Regions from separate parts of the Staphylococcus sp. mip270_02 genome, predicted to be linked through region 1. Evidence: predicted binding sites of a transcription regulator. Region 1 holds the regulator's gene; each other region holds the start of a gene.

Region 1 (3,224 bases):
ACAAACCATTCCAACTGTACCTAACTCGTGTACCATAATTTGTGCCTCCTATATTAATTATATTGTTTGCGTTTGTGATGTTACAGTTTCGTTAGAAGTTTGCTTCTGCGCTTTTTTCATAGGTCTGATAAACACAAAATAACTCATTGTCCAAGCTCCTAAAATCATTGAAGCAAGCGCAATCCAACCTTTCCATGACATCGTTGCTGTTTCTACTAGTCCATTACCTATTGAACAACCACCTGCTACTGAAGCGCCAAATCCCATAAGCACGCCGCCAATAATACTATTACGAATAGTTTTTGTATCTGGCAATCTCCATTTAAACTCTCTTGCCCCTTTAGCCGCAATATAAGATCCTAGGAATATCCCAAGAACTAAGAAAACACCCCAGTCTAATAATTTCAAATCACCAGTTACAAAAAACTGTACTAGATTAGCGGATGGTGTTGTAATACCTAGTCCATACATTCTTCCTGTCGACTCACTTACAGGCCATGCAATTAAAGCAATGAGCCCTACTGCAATAGCAGCAACAAATGGGTGGTATTTCTTTTCAAATAAATAATGCCGCAAACCTGTGAATTTCTGTTTTAATTTAGGAACAGCAAATTTAGGTTTCGGTTTGCGTAAAGTTTTGACTACAAAAAACACTGTGATAAATGTAAGTATTGCTACCCAAACCCATGTCGGTATCCCTGTAGTTTGTGATATGCTTGTATTAACATTTGTAGGCTTATTTAAACCATCCATTAATGGTAATAATAATCCATATTTCGTAGCTGCCGAAGTAAATGCATAGGCGATGAGTGCCATCCAACTGCCTATTAAACCTTCACCTGCTCTATACCATGTACCGGTTGCACATCCGCCAGCTAATATAATACCTAAACCAAATATAAATGAACCTATTACTGTTCCAATAATAGGATAAGTTGACTCAGGTATTTGTACTAAACCAGTAGAAGTCAAAATGAGCAATCCTATACTTTGAACTGTAATTGCTATAAGTAATGCATAAAACATTTTGTTACTCTTTTGAATATACATATCTCTAAATCCACCAGCCAGACAAAACCGTGTTCTTTGCATAACAAAGCCTAAAAGACTTCCCACAATAATGCCGCTGATTATTAACCAAGTCATATTAATAACCTCTTTTCCGATAAAATCAATAAGATTAATAATATTAGAAATCGTATAAAATTTCAACCTTGCAACTCATAAATTTTTAATTTTCTACTAACTTATATAGTAACAGTATTTCCAAATTAAAATTAAACACCCATAAAAAAAATAGTTTTTTATAAACACAGCACACTGAGTGTATTACTGTATCTATAAAAAACTAACTAATCATTTTTTATTTATTGCTATAATTTTTCATAAAAAATAATAGCGATTGTAATTCAATACCTAAATCAATATGATGAACTTGAACGTCTGATGGAGTTAGCACACGACTTGGTGTAAAGTTAAGTATCCCTTTAACACCTGAATCTACTAATACATCAGCTACGTTTTGAGCTGCTTCTTCAGGCGTAGTCAATATCACTACATCTATATCTTCTTGTGTTAATATTTCCTTTATTTTATCAAATGGACTTACTGTCACTTTACCTATTTGTGTCCCAATAACCTCTTCACGAATATCGAATGCTTCAGTTATAGTCATTTCATCATGTATTGAAAAGTTATATGTTAATAATGCTTTACCTAAGTTCCCTACACCTACAATTGCAATTTTAATCTCGTCATTTTCGCTAATTTCATTTTTAAAAAAATGTAATAAGCTATCAATATTATAGCCATAGCCTTTCTTGCCTAACTCGCCAAAATAAGAAAAATCTCTTCGAATCGTCGCAGAATCAATATTTAAGCCCTCGCTGATGGCTTTAGAATTAACTCTATCAATGCCTTTAGATTTTAATGTATTGACGAATCTATAATATAACGGTAAACGTTTCAATGTGGCACGAGGAATCTTTTCGCTTTGATTAGCCAAGATTATTTCCCCCTATTTCATTATCTGTTATTCATTAATCTTATAATCACTACAACATTATACATGACTGAATAATAAAAATAAACAATGATAGTTTTAACAACACGCTGAATACTGTAGAATGATAATGAATAGAGAGGTGCAAAATCAGATGATATTATTACAACTCAATGATTTAACTAAATCATTCGACGGCGAAGATATTTTTAATAATGTGGATTTTGAAGTTAAAACTGGTGAACGCATTGGTATTGTAGGTCGTAATGGCGCCGGAAAATCTACATTAATGAAAATAATTGCTGGTGTTGAAGATTATGATAGTGGTCATATTTCTAAGAGTAAAAATTTGAAACTTGGTTATTTAACACAGCAAATGACATTAAATACAGATCAAACTGTATTTGAAGAAATGTCTAAGCCGTTTGAGGCAATGAAAAATTTAGAACAAGAAATGAAATTGGAAACAGATTGGTTAGCACAACATGCGAATGAGTATGATACTGAGGCATATAAATCTCATATCGATCGCTATGAAGCGTTATCCAATCAATTTGAACAACAAGATGGCTATCAATATGAAAGCAAAATTAAAACAGTCTTACACGGATTGAATTTTAGTGAAGCGGATTTCGACCGACCTATCAACGACTTTAGCGGTGGTCAAAAAACAAGATTATCTTTGGCACAAATGTTACTAAGCGAACCTGATTTATTACTTTTAGACGAACCCACCAACCATTTAGATATGGAAACGACCCAATGGTTAGAAAGTTATTTAAATTACTTTAAAGGTGCCATCGTAATTATTAGTCATGATAGATATTTCTTAGATAAAATTGTGACTCAAATTTATGACGTTGCACTCGGTGATGTTCAACATTATGTAGGCAATTATGCTCAGTTTATTAATCAAAGAGATAAATATTATGAAAAACGTATGCAAGAATATGAGAATCAACAAGCTGAAATTAAACGATTAGAGACTTTTGTCGATAAAAATATTGCCCGCGCTTCAACTACAGGTATGGCTAAGAGCCGTAGGAAAATGTTGGAAAAGATTGAACGCATAAATAAACCTATGATTGATGCTAAAAGTGCCAACATTCAATTTGAATTTGATCGTAATACTGGTAATGATGTCTTCCATATAAAAAATTTAGAAATCGGCTATGAGTCTCCGGTTACTAAAGGAATCACTTTTGAAGTAACAAAAGGAGAT
Region 2 (3,224 bases), 260 kb from region 1:
TAAGCTTTTTGACCAGCTAACACTTCTTTCCATTCGATTTTTTTTTCGCCGTTATAAGCTTGTTCAACTGCAGCGTCAATTACGCGACTTGCTGCATTCCAGATATCAGGACCGATACCGTCACCGATTATAAATGGAATTACTGGATTATTTGGTACTGTTAAACCTTCATTTGTTTTAACTACTTTTTCTCCTGCCATGTGAAAAAACCTCCGTCATTTTGAGTTCTATTTTAGTTGTACTAACCACTATCATACATGAATTAATACTATTTTCAATTTTCATAAATTGTATTATTCATTTAATAATTTAATTATCTTTCTTCGATTGGCTCATATTTTCTATTTGTTTCACCAATGTACTGAGCTCTTGGGCGCATGATTCTGTTATCTCTATATTGTTCTAAGATATGTGCAATCCAACCAGAAGTTCTACTCACCGCAAAGATTGGAGTGAACAAGTCATGCTCAATATTCATACTATGATATACAGTAGCACTAAAGAAATCGACATTTGCAATCAAACCTTTTTCAGCTTTCATTTTATCTGCTATTTTCACTGAAATATCAAATAATTGACTTTGTCCTGTTTCAGAAGTGATTTTTCTACTCATTTCTTTTAAGTATTTAGCTCTTGGATCGCCATCTTTATATACACGGTGTCCAAAACCCATAATTTTTTCTTTGTTTTTAATTTTATTATCAATATATTCATCGACTTCATCAATAGATTTCACTTCAGATAACATGCTCATTACACGTTCATTTGCACCGCCATGAAGTGGTCCTTTTAATGAACCAACAGCAGCTACAATTCCTGAATACATATCAGATAATGATGATACTGCACATCTAGCTGTAAATGTTGATGCATTTAATTCATGATCTGCATGTAATACAAGTGCTTTATTAAATGCTTCAATTTCAATTTCAGAAGGTAGTTCCCCTCTTAACATGTACAAGAAGTTACCCGCATAGTTTAAATCACTACTTGGTTTAACAATTTCTTTTCCTTCCCTAACACGCGCATAAGCTGTAACTAATGAAGCAATTTTGGCTTGAATACGTATAGCACGCTCCAGTGTTTGACTTTCGTCTTCATCTTCAGCATGCTCGTCAAAATGAGCAATATATGAAACTGAAGTTCTTAAAGCTGTCATTGGGTGAACATTGCCTGTTGCGTATTCTTTAAAGTGGTTATACACTCTAGGATTTAAAGTCATATATTCAAAAAGCTTTTGTTTTAAGTCTTTTAATTCATCCTCATTTGGCAATCGATAATGCCATAATAAAAAGATGATTTCTTCAAATTCAGCATTCTGTGCTAAGTCATCAATATCATAACCAGCATAAGTTAATTGGCTATCGATAATAGAACTTACTTTTGTTTCAGATGCAATTACCCCTTCTAAACCTTTCTGTAACTCTGCCATATATAAATTCCCCTTTTCTATTTCATTATGAAATGGCTTTCACAACTCATTATATCCAATCTTTACTCTTTTGTGAATATTTTGAGTATATTTTCTTATCAAACCAATATGAAATACTTATTTATTTATATGCCCTTTAACACACTTCTATCACTTACATTGTTATAAGTTCATTTTAATATGGAAACTGTCTCACTTCAATTTTTATAGCATTTTAATTGGTTATCATGATTAATAACAAATAATTAATGTATTATTATACTAAACGCCATAGACTCTATTTAAAAAAATAGTTGTTTTATTTTATATTGCATAGCATAATAATAATTAACTAAATAAAGGAGTATAATTTTATGGCTAATCATGAATTACAAAGAGAACTAAGTAATCGTCACATCCAGCTAATTGCAATCGGGGGAGCAATTGGTACAGGACTATTTTTAGGAGCAGGTCAAACTATTGCGTTAACTGGCCCCTCTATTTTACTTACATATATCATAATTGGTTTTATGCTTTTTATGTTTATGCGTGGACTGGGAGAAATATTAGTAACAAATACGAATTTCAAATCATTTGCAGATGTCACTAATCACTATATTGGCCCATTTGCAGGTTTTGTAACAGGTTGGACTTATTGGTTCTGTTGGATCATTACAGGTATGGCAGAAGTAACTGCTGTTGCAAAGTATGTTAGTTTTTGGTTTCCAAACATACCAAATTGGATAAGTGCATTATTTTGTGTACTTGTATTAATGTCACTAAATTTATTAAGCGCTAAACTATTTGGTGAGTTAGAGTTTTGGTTTGCACTTATTAAAATATTTACTATTATTGCTTTAATTGTAGTTGGGGCAATAATGATTATTATGGCTTATGACACACAATTTGGCCATGCATCATTATCCAACCTATATAACAATGGAATATTTCCTAAAGGTATAAGCGGTTTCGTAATGTCTTTCCAAATGGCATTATTCTCGTTTGTAGGTATTGAACTTATAGGAGTCACAGCTGGAGAAACGAAAGATCCATCAAAGACCTTACCTAAAGCTGTTAACAGTGTGCCTATTCGTATCTTAGTATTCTATGTAGGTGCGTTAGCTGTTATCATGTCCATCATTCCATGGAATCAAATTAATCCTGAAGAAAGCCCATTTGTGAGACTGTTTGCACTGATTGGTATACCTTTTGCAGCAGGAATCATAAACTTTGTGGTATTAACAGCTGCGGCTTCTTCTTGTAATAGTGGTATATTCTCAAATAGTCGTATGTTGTTTGGGCTTTCAACACAAAAACAAGCGCCGCCTTACTTTGAGAAGACAAATAAAAATGGCGTACCACATATTGCAATATTTGTGTCGTGTGCGTTGCTTATGATTGCAGCACTGTTAAACTATATTATTCCAAATGCAACACTTGTTTTCACCTACATTACCACAGTTTCAACTGTATTATTTATTGTTGTTTGGGGCTTAATCACTGTAGCTTATATTAATTATCACCGTAGAAATCCTGAACTACATAAAAAAGCAACGTTTAAATTGCCTGGTGGAAAATATATGGGGTATGCTATTTTAACTTTCTTCTTATTAGTTTTTTGTTTATTATTTGTAAACACTGATACAAGAATAGCAGTATTTTTAACACCTATATGGTTTATCTTATTAACTCTAATGTATCTAAGATATAAACAGGTGTCTCGTAAGCAATAGTAATCAATAAACAGTAATAACAGATAAAAACTGGGACATCAATTGATGTCCCAGTTTTTATTATTAATAGAATTTATCGT
Region 3 (3,224 bases), 970 kb from region 1:
ACATTTGATTTTGTAATTTCATTAAACATTGGAATTAAAGGAGTTACACCTATACCTGAACCGATAAACAACTGAGGCGCTGTATCATTTACTATTCCAAATCTTCCTACAGGAGCAGATAAATTAATCGTTCCACCTACTTGCATCTCATCATGTAAAATTGTTGATACTTCTCCCTCGTGTGAATCTGTCACATCTCTTTTCACTGCAAAAGTTAATGTATGTTCGTCGCCTTCAACAATCGAATAGTGGCGTTTGGCACGATATTCCAATTTATCACTTTCTACGTCCACTGTAATATATTGTCCTGCCTCAAATTTACTTAAGTTATATTCATCTGACTTAACAGTAAACGCCTTGATATCTGAAGTTGTTGGTTCTATATTGATAATTTCAAAAGGTTTAAAACCATCCCAAGTCATCTCATTGTAAATATCTTTCTCAACATTAATAAATACAGAAGCTATTTCACCGTATGCTTTTGCCCACGTAGCAATAATCGCATCATCTTCTGGGAGCCCTAGTACATTTTGAATAGCTGCCAATAAGTTTTCTCCTACAATATCGTATCCGGCTTCTGGTACTTGTAACGCGCAGTGCTTATAAGCAATTTCTTTAACAACTGGCATGATACGTGTTAAATCATCGATATTGATTGCTGCCGCTAATACACTTTGCGCTAACGCTGTAGATTGCAAACCCTTTTTCTGATTGGTTTGGTTGAACATATTTTTCAACTCAGGATGTCTCGTAAACATTCTATTATAAAAGTATGATGTGATTTCTTCTCCCTTTTGTTGTAATACAGGAACAGTCTCTTTAATTATATTTCGTTCTTTCTCATTCAACATTTAATTCACCCCTAATTTTATTTTATTGCTTCTTACATTTTTATCTTATTACAAAATTAGATGTTACAAAAGACTCATGTGATAAAATTCACAAAAAGTTCAATTTACATACTTTTAACCGGAAATTACAATGAAATTTATAGAAATAAGCTATATTAGGACTATAGTATGATGTATAATATAGCAAATTAAAGTATAGTAAGGTTTAATAAAATTAATGTTTTGCGTTCGGAGGTTACGTAATGAATAAATTAATACAATCTTTGTCTGCATTAGGTGTATCTGCTACGCTTGTATCACCTAATTTAAGCGCAGAAGCTACTGACAACTCAATTCCAGAACTTAAAGGAATTAACGATACAATTATCGATAAAGGCGACGACTACAATATATTAAACGGCGTGCGTGCATACGATAAAGAAGATGGAGATCTTACACATAAAATCACAGTTGACGGTAATATTAATACCGAAAAAACTGGTAAATATAAGATTGAATATAAAGTTGAAGATTCAGATGGCGCAACTAATAAATCTATTCGTTATATAGAAGTAAAATAATTTATAAATTTAATACATATACCCCTAAATGATAATGTTTATCACTATTTTATGAGTAATTTTGGTTTATTGTCTTAAATATGACACTTTTCACAAAATGTACACATAATTTTAACAAATCTTTGAAAGCCCACCAGACGTTGAGTTTGTTGGGTTTCTTTTAATTTTACAATATTTTTTTTTGTACAAACACTTGTAAATATTGCGTAATATCTTAAAATTGATGGTAAGCCCTACATTTGTAGTATTAGGAGGTCAAAAAAGTGTCAAAATTTAAGTCTTTGCTTCTACTCTTTGGCTCGCTAATTTTGCTTAGTGGTTGTTCTAACGTAGAAGTTTTAAACCCAAAAGGGCCGATGGCAAGCGATACGAAGTTTTTGATTATGTATTCAATCATCTTCATGCTTGTTATTATTGCCGCTGTTGTTATTTTATTCACGGTTTTCCTATATAAATATAGAATAGGAAATACTAAAGAATCAGGAAAGATGCACCACAATTCTTTAATGGAAACAATTTGGTTTATTATTCCTGTAATTATTGTAATTGCTTTAGCCATCCCAACGGTTAATTCACTTTACAATTATGAGGAAAAACCACAGAAAGAAGACGATCCACTTGTTGTTTATGCGACAAGCGCTGGTTATAAGTGGTTCTTCAGTTATCCTGAACAAAAAATCGAAACAGTTAATCATTTAACTATTCCGAAAGATCGCCCTGTTGTCTTCAAACTCCAATCAATGGATATGATGACAAGTTTCTGGATTCCACAATTAGGTGGCCAAAAATATGCGATGACAGGTATGACAATGGACTGGACATTAACAGCTAGTGAGGAAGGTACGTTCAGAGGACGTAACTCAAACTTCAATGGTGAAGGCTTCGAACGTCAAACATTTGATGTTAACTCTGTAAGCCAAAGTAAATTTGAGGATTGGGTAAAAGATGCGCAAAGCAAAAAAGTATTGGATCAAGATACGTTTGATAAGCAACTTTTACCAACTACTGAAAATAAAAACTTAACTTTCAGTGGTACGCATTTAGCATTTGTTGATCCTGCAGCTGATCCTGAGTATATTTTCTATGCTTATGATCGTTTCAATTATGTGCAGAAAGATCCAAACTTTAATACACCAGAAGAAATAAAAGAAGATGTATTAGATAAACCAGATAAACCTGCACGTAAACCACAAATCACAAATGCAAACTATGAACGTCATGGAATGAAAGCGACGATTCTAGGCAATAATGAACCATATGATAGTGAATTCAAAGATGAAGAATCACATAATATGGATGAAATGGAAAAAATCTCTGAAGGTGTTAAAGATGAAAAAGCATCTAAAATAGAGAAAAAAGACCATGAAAATGGAGGTGGACATTAATGAATTTTCCATGGGATCAATTACTCGTTCAAGGTAACTGGATGATAACGATGGCACAAATTGGTGCACCGTTTGCAGTTATAGCTGTGATCGCAGTAATTAGTTATTTTAAATTATGGAAATATCTATACAGAGAATGGTTCACATCTATTGACCATAAAAAAATTGGTGCAATGTACCTAATCTGTGCGGTATTAATGTTCGTACGTGGCGGTATTGATGCGTTAATGATGCGTACACAATTAGCAATTCCAGATAACACATTTTTAGAAGGAAACCATTACAATGAGGTCTTTAGTACGCACGGTGTAATAATGATCATCTTTATGGCAATGCCTTTCATCTTTGGTTTATGGAATGTCGTAGTACCATTACAAATTGGCGCGCGCGATGTTGCATTCCCTGTATTAAACAACGTAAGTTTCTGG
Region 4 (3,224 bases), 350 kb from region 1:
CAAAGTAAAGGAAGCATTAGAAAAAGCAGGTTATGAAGTATACGAAGCAAGTATAAGTGCAGTTGGCAGTAACTATGGTCGTGCTGTAGAGTTATATCACTACATTAAAGGTGGTCAAGTAGATTATGGTGCAGCACATGCTGCTAAATACGGGCATAATAGATACGGTAAAACATACGAAGGTGTTATGCCAAATTGGAAACCAGGTCAGAAAGTACATCTAATTGGTCACAGTATGGGTGGACAAACGATTCGTTTACTTGAGCAATTTTTACGTTTTGGAAATCCAGAAGAAATTAAATATCATGAGCAACATGGCGGTACAATTTCTCCATTATTCCAAGGGCAAAAAGATAATATGATTTCATCTATTACAACATTGGCAACGCCACATAAAGGCTCTCAGGCTTCTGATAAGTTAGCAAATAAAAATTTCATCAAAAATATATTAAATGATATAGCGAAATTAGGTAATAATAAAAATTCTAAAATTGATTTTGGACTTTCACAATGGGGCTTCGAACAGCAACCTAATGAAACGTATATAGAATATGTAAATAGATTGAAAGATAGCCCGATTTGGAATACTGAAGATGTTGCTACAAGAGATTTAACAACATTTGGTGCAGAAGATTTGAACTTAAATACATCAGTTAACCCTAATATTGTATACACTTCTTTTGCAGGACAAGCAACGCATAAAAATAGTTTAGGTCATCACAGACCTAATAGAGGTTTGTTTGGACTAATGGATTTAACAAGTAAATTGATAGGTAAAGATTCTAGAGAAGATTGGCAAGAAAATGATGGTGTCGTAGCAGTTACTTCTGCATTAAGCCCAACTGGACAACCCGCTAAAAAAGTACAAGATTTAACGCAAGCTACAGAAAAAGGTGTTTGGCAAGTGATGCCAATTAAAAAAGATTGGGATCATGTAGATTTCATAGGACTTGATAACCTTGATAGAAAACGCACAGGACAAGAACTTGAAGAATTTTATACTGGTATTATTGACCATTTAATGCGTGTAGAGGCACGTGAAGAACAAGCAGTTGCCGTATAAATAATAGAAAAATGACTTACAAATTTTGATAATAGCTTCCTTTACTTGTAATGATGGTAATCATTATTACGAGTAATGGGAGTTTTTTTATGTTCGAAAAGTTATTAGGGGATTCTTCTATCTAAATAGGTAAATCCCTAATATTTAGACTTTGTGAAAAAATGTACAATGGTTATAAGAATTAAAGAAATACAAAATTTGTGAATGCTATATAAATTATACATGAATGATGTGAGAGGATGTATAAAATGAAAAAATTTGGATTGCAATTCTTTAAACCAACAGAAAAATTTAATGGTGATTGGTCAATCTTAGAAAGTAAAAGCCGTGAATGGGAAAAAATGTATAGAGAACGTTGGAGTCATGACAAAGTAGTAAGAACAACACATGGTGTGAACTGTACAGGATCCTGTTCCTGGAAGGTATTTGTGAAAAATGGTGTCATTACTTGGGAAAACCAGCAAACAGATTACCCTAGTTGTGGACCGGATTTACCTGAATTTGAACCGCGCGGATGTCCTAGAGGAGCATCTTTTTCTTGGTATGAATATAGTCCTTTACGCATCCGTTATCCTTATATTCGTGGTAAGTTATGGGAGTTGTGGACAGAAGCATTAGAAGCGCATCAAAATAATACGATAGCTGCTTGGGCGTCGATTGTTGAAAATGAAGAAAAAGCTAAAATATATAAACAAGCAAGAGGTAAGGGTGGGTTAGTAAGAACAAATTGGAAAGATGTGTCAAAACTCATTTCAGCTCAAATTATATATACCATTAAGAAATATGGACCCGATAGATTGGCTGGTTTTACACCAATCCCAGCTATGTCGATGTTAAGTTATGCTTCTGGCGCGCGTTTTATGAGTTTGTTAGGTGGGGAAATGTTGAGCTTTTATGACTGGTATGCCGATTTACCACCTGCTTCTCCACAAATATGGGGTGAACAAACAGATGTACCAGAATCTAGTGATTGGTACAACGCAGCATATATTATGATGTGGGGATCTAATGTCCCATTAACAAGAACACCAGATGCGCATTTTATGACAGAAGTTCGCTATAAAGGCACAAAAGTAGTATCAGTTGCGCCTGATTATGCAGAAAATGTTAAATTTGCTGATAATTGGTTAGCTCCGCATCCAGGAACAGACGCTGCAGTCGCACAAGCAATGACGCATGTTATTTTACAAGAACATTATGTGAATAAACCGAATGACTATTTTATTAATTACGCAAAACAATATACCGATATGCCATTTGTCCTAATGTTAGATGAAGATAAGAATGGCTTGAAAGCTGGGCGTTTCCTACGTGCGCATGATCTAGGAGAGCATACTGAAAATAGCGACTGGAAACCTGTGATTTTCGATAAATTAGCAAAACAATTAACAGTTCCAAATGGTACGATGGGTCAGCGTTGGGAAGAAGGCAAACAATGGAACCTGAAATTAGAAAATGAAGAAGGTAAGCAAATTGATCCAGCAATGAGTTTTGCTGAAGAGGAATACGAATTAAGACTCATACAATTTCCATTTTTTAATAATGAAGGTAATGGAATATTTGAGCGTCCTATTGCTGTGCAAAAGATTAAATTAGCAAATGGTGAAGAGAAATATATTACCACTGTATTTGATTTAATGACGAGTCAGTATGGTGTGAAACGTTTTGATCACGAACTTGAGGCATCAGGATATGATGATCCAGCGTCATATTATACACCTGCATGGCAAGAAAAAATTACTGGTGTTAAACAAAGTGTTGTGACCCAAGTTGGCCGAGAGTTTGCGCAAAATGCAATTGATACCGAAGGGCGTTCAATGATTATCATGGGAGCTGGTATTAATCATTGGTTTAATTCGGACACGATTTATCGCTCTATTTTGAATTTAGTATTATTATGCGGCTGTCAAGGAGTGAACGGTGGCGGATGGGCACACTATGTTGGACAAGAAAAATGTCGCCCAATTGAAGGGTGGAATACGATTGCTTTTGCTAAAGATTGGCAAGCGCCACCACGTTTACAAAATGGAACAAGTTGGTTTTACTTCGCAACAGACCAATGGAAATATGAAGAATCAAATATCGATAGTTTGAAATCTCCATTGGCAGAAAATATTAAACATCAACATCCTGCTGATTACAATGTCTTAGCTGCTAGATG

Evidence for each region. Region 1 encodes Rex, which represses fermentation and respiration genes when NADH is low (regulators of the CRP and FNR family bind a similar motif). Its sites were predicted from a motif close to TTGTGAAATATTTCACAA; they were not measured.
Region 2: a site for Rex is predicted at 1,503-1,520, ahead of ACW5YJ_RS07505 (citrate synthase). Genes of this name have one in related genera too.
Region 3: a site for Rex is predicted at 1,490-1,507, ahead of qoxA (cytochrome aa3 quinol oxidase subunit II). Genes of this name have one in related genera too.
Region 4: a site for Rex is predicted at 1,215-1,232, ahead of ACW5YJ_RS04350 (nitrate reductase subunit alpha). Genes of this name have one in related genera too.

The regions. Positions count from the first base shown of each region.
Region 1 is NZ_CM132934.1:1,334,650-1,337,873, reverse strand. It holds gene ACW5YJ_RS06120 (sulfurtransferase TusA family protein) at 1-36, opposite strand, end outside; gene ACW5YJ_RS06115 (YeeE/YedE family protein) at 58-1,146, opposite strand; gene ACW5YJ_RS06110 (redox-sensing transcriptional repressor Rex) at 1,364-2,005, opposite strand; gene abc-f (ribosomal protection-like ABC-F family protein) at 2,157-3,224, shown strand, end outside.
Region 2 is NZ_CM132934.1:1,596,095-1,599,318, reverse strand. It holds gene icd (NADP-dependent isocitrate dehydrogenase) at 1-200, opposite strand, end outside; gene ACW5YJ_RS07505 (citrate synthase) at 314-1,432, opposite strand; gene ACW5YJ_RS07500 (amino acid permease) at 1,786-3,144, shown strand.
Region 3 is NZ_CM132934.1:2,300,201-2,303,424, forward strand. It holds gene ACW5YJ_RS10885 (globin domain-containing protein) at 1-851, opposite strand, end outside; gene ACW5YJ_RS10890 (immunoglobulin-like domain-containing protein) at 1,094-1,411, shown strand; gene qoxA (cytochrome aa3 quinol oxidase subunit II) at 1,675-2,796, shown strand; gene qoxB (cytochrome aa3 quinol oxidase subunit I) at 2,796-3,224, shown strand, end outside.
Region 4 is NZ_CM132934.1:986,432-989,655, forward strand. It holds gene lip (YSIRK-targeted triacylglycerol lipase) at 1-1,063, shown strand, start outside; gene ACW5YJ_RS04350 (nitrate reductase subunit alpha) at 1,312-3,224, shown strand, end outside.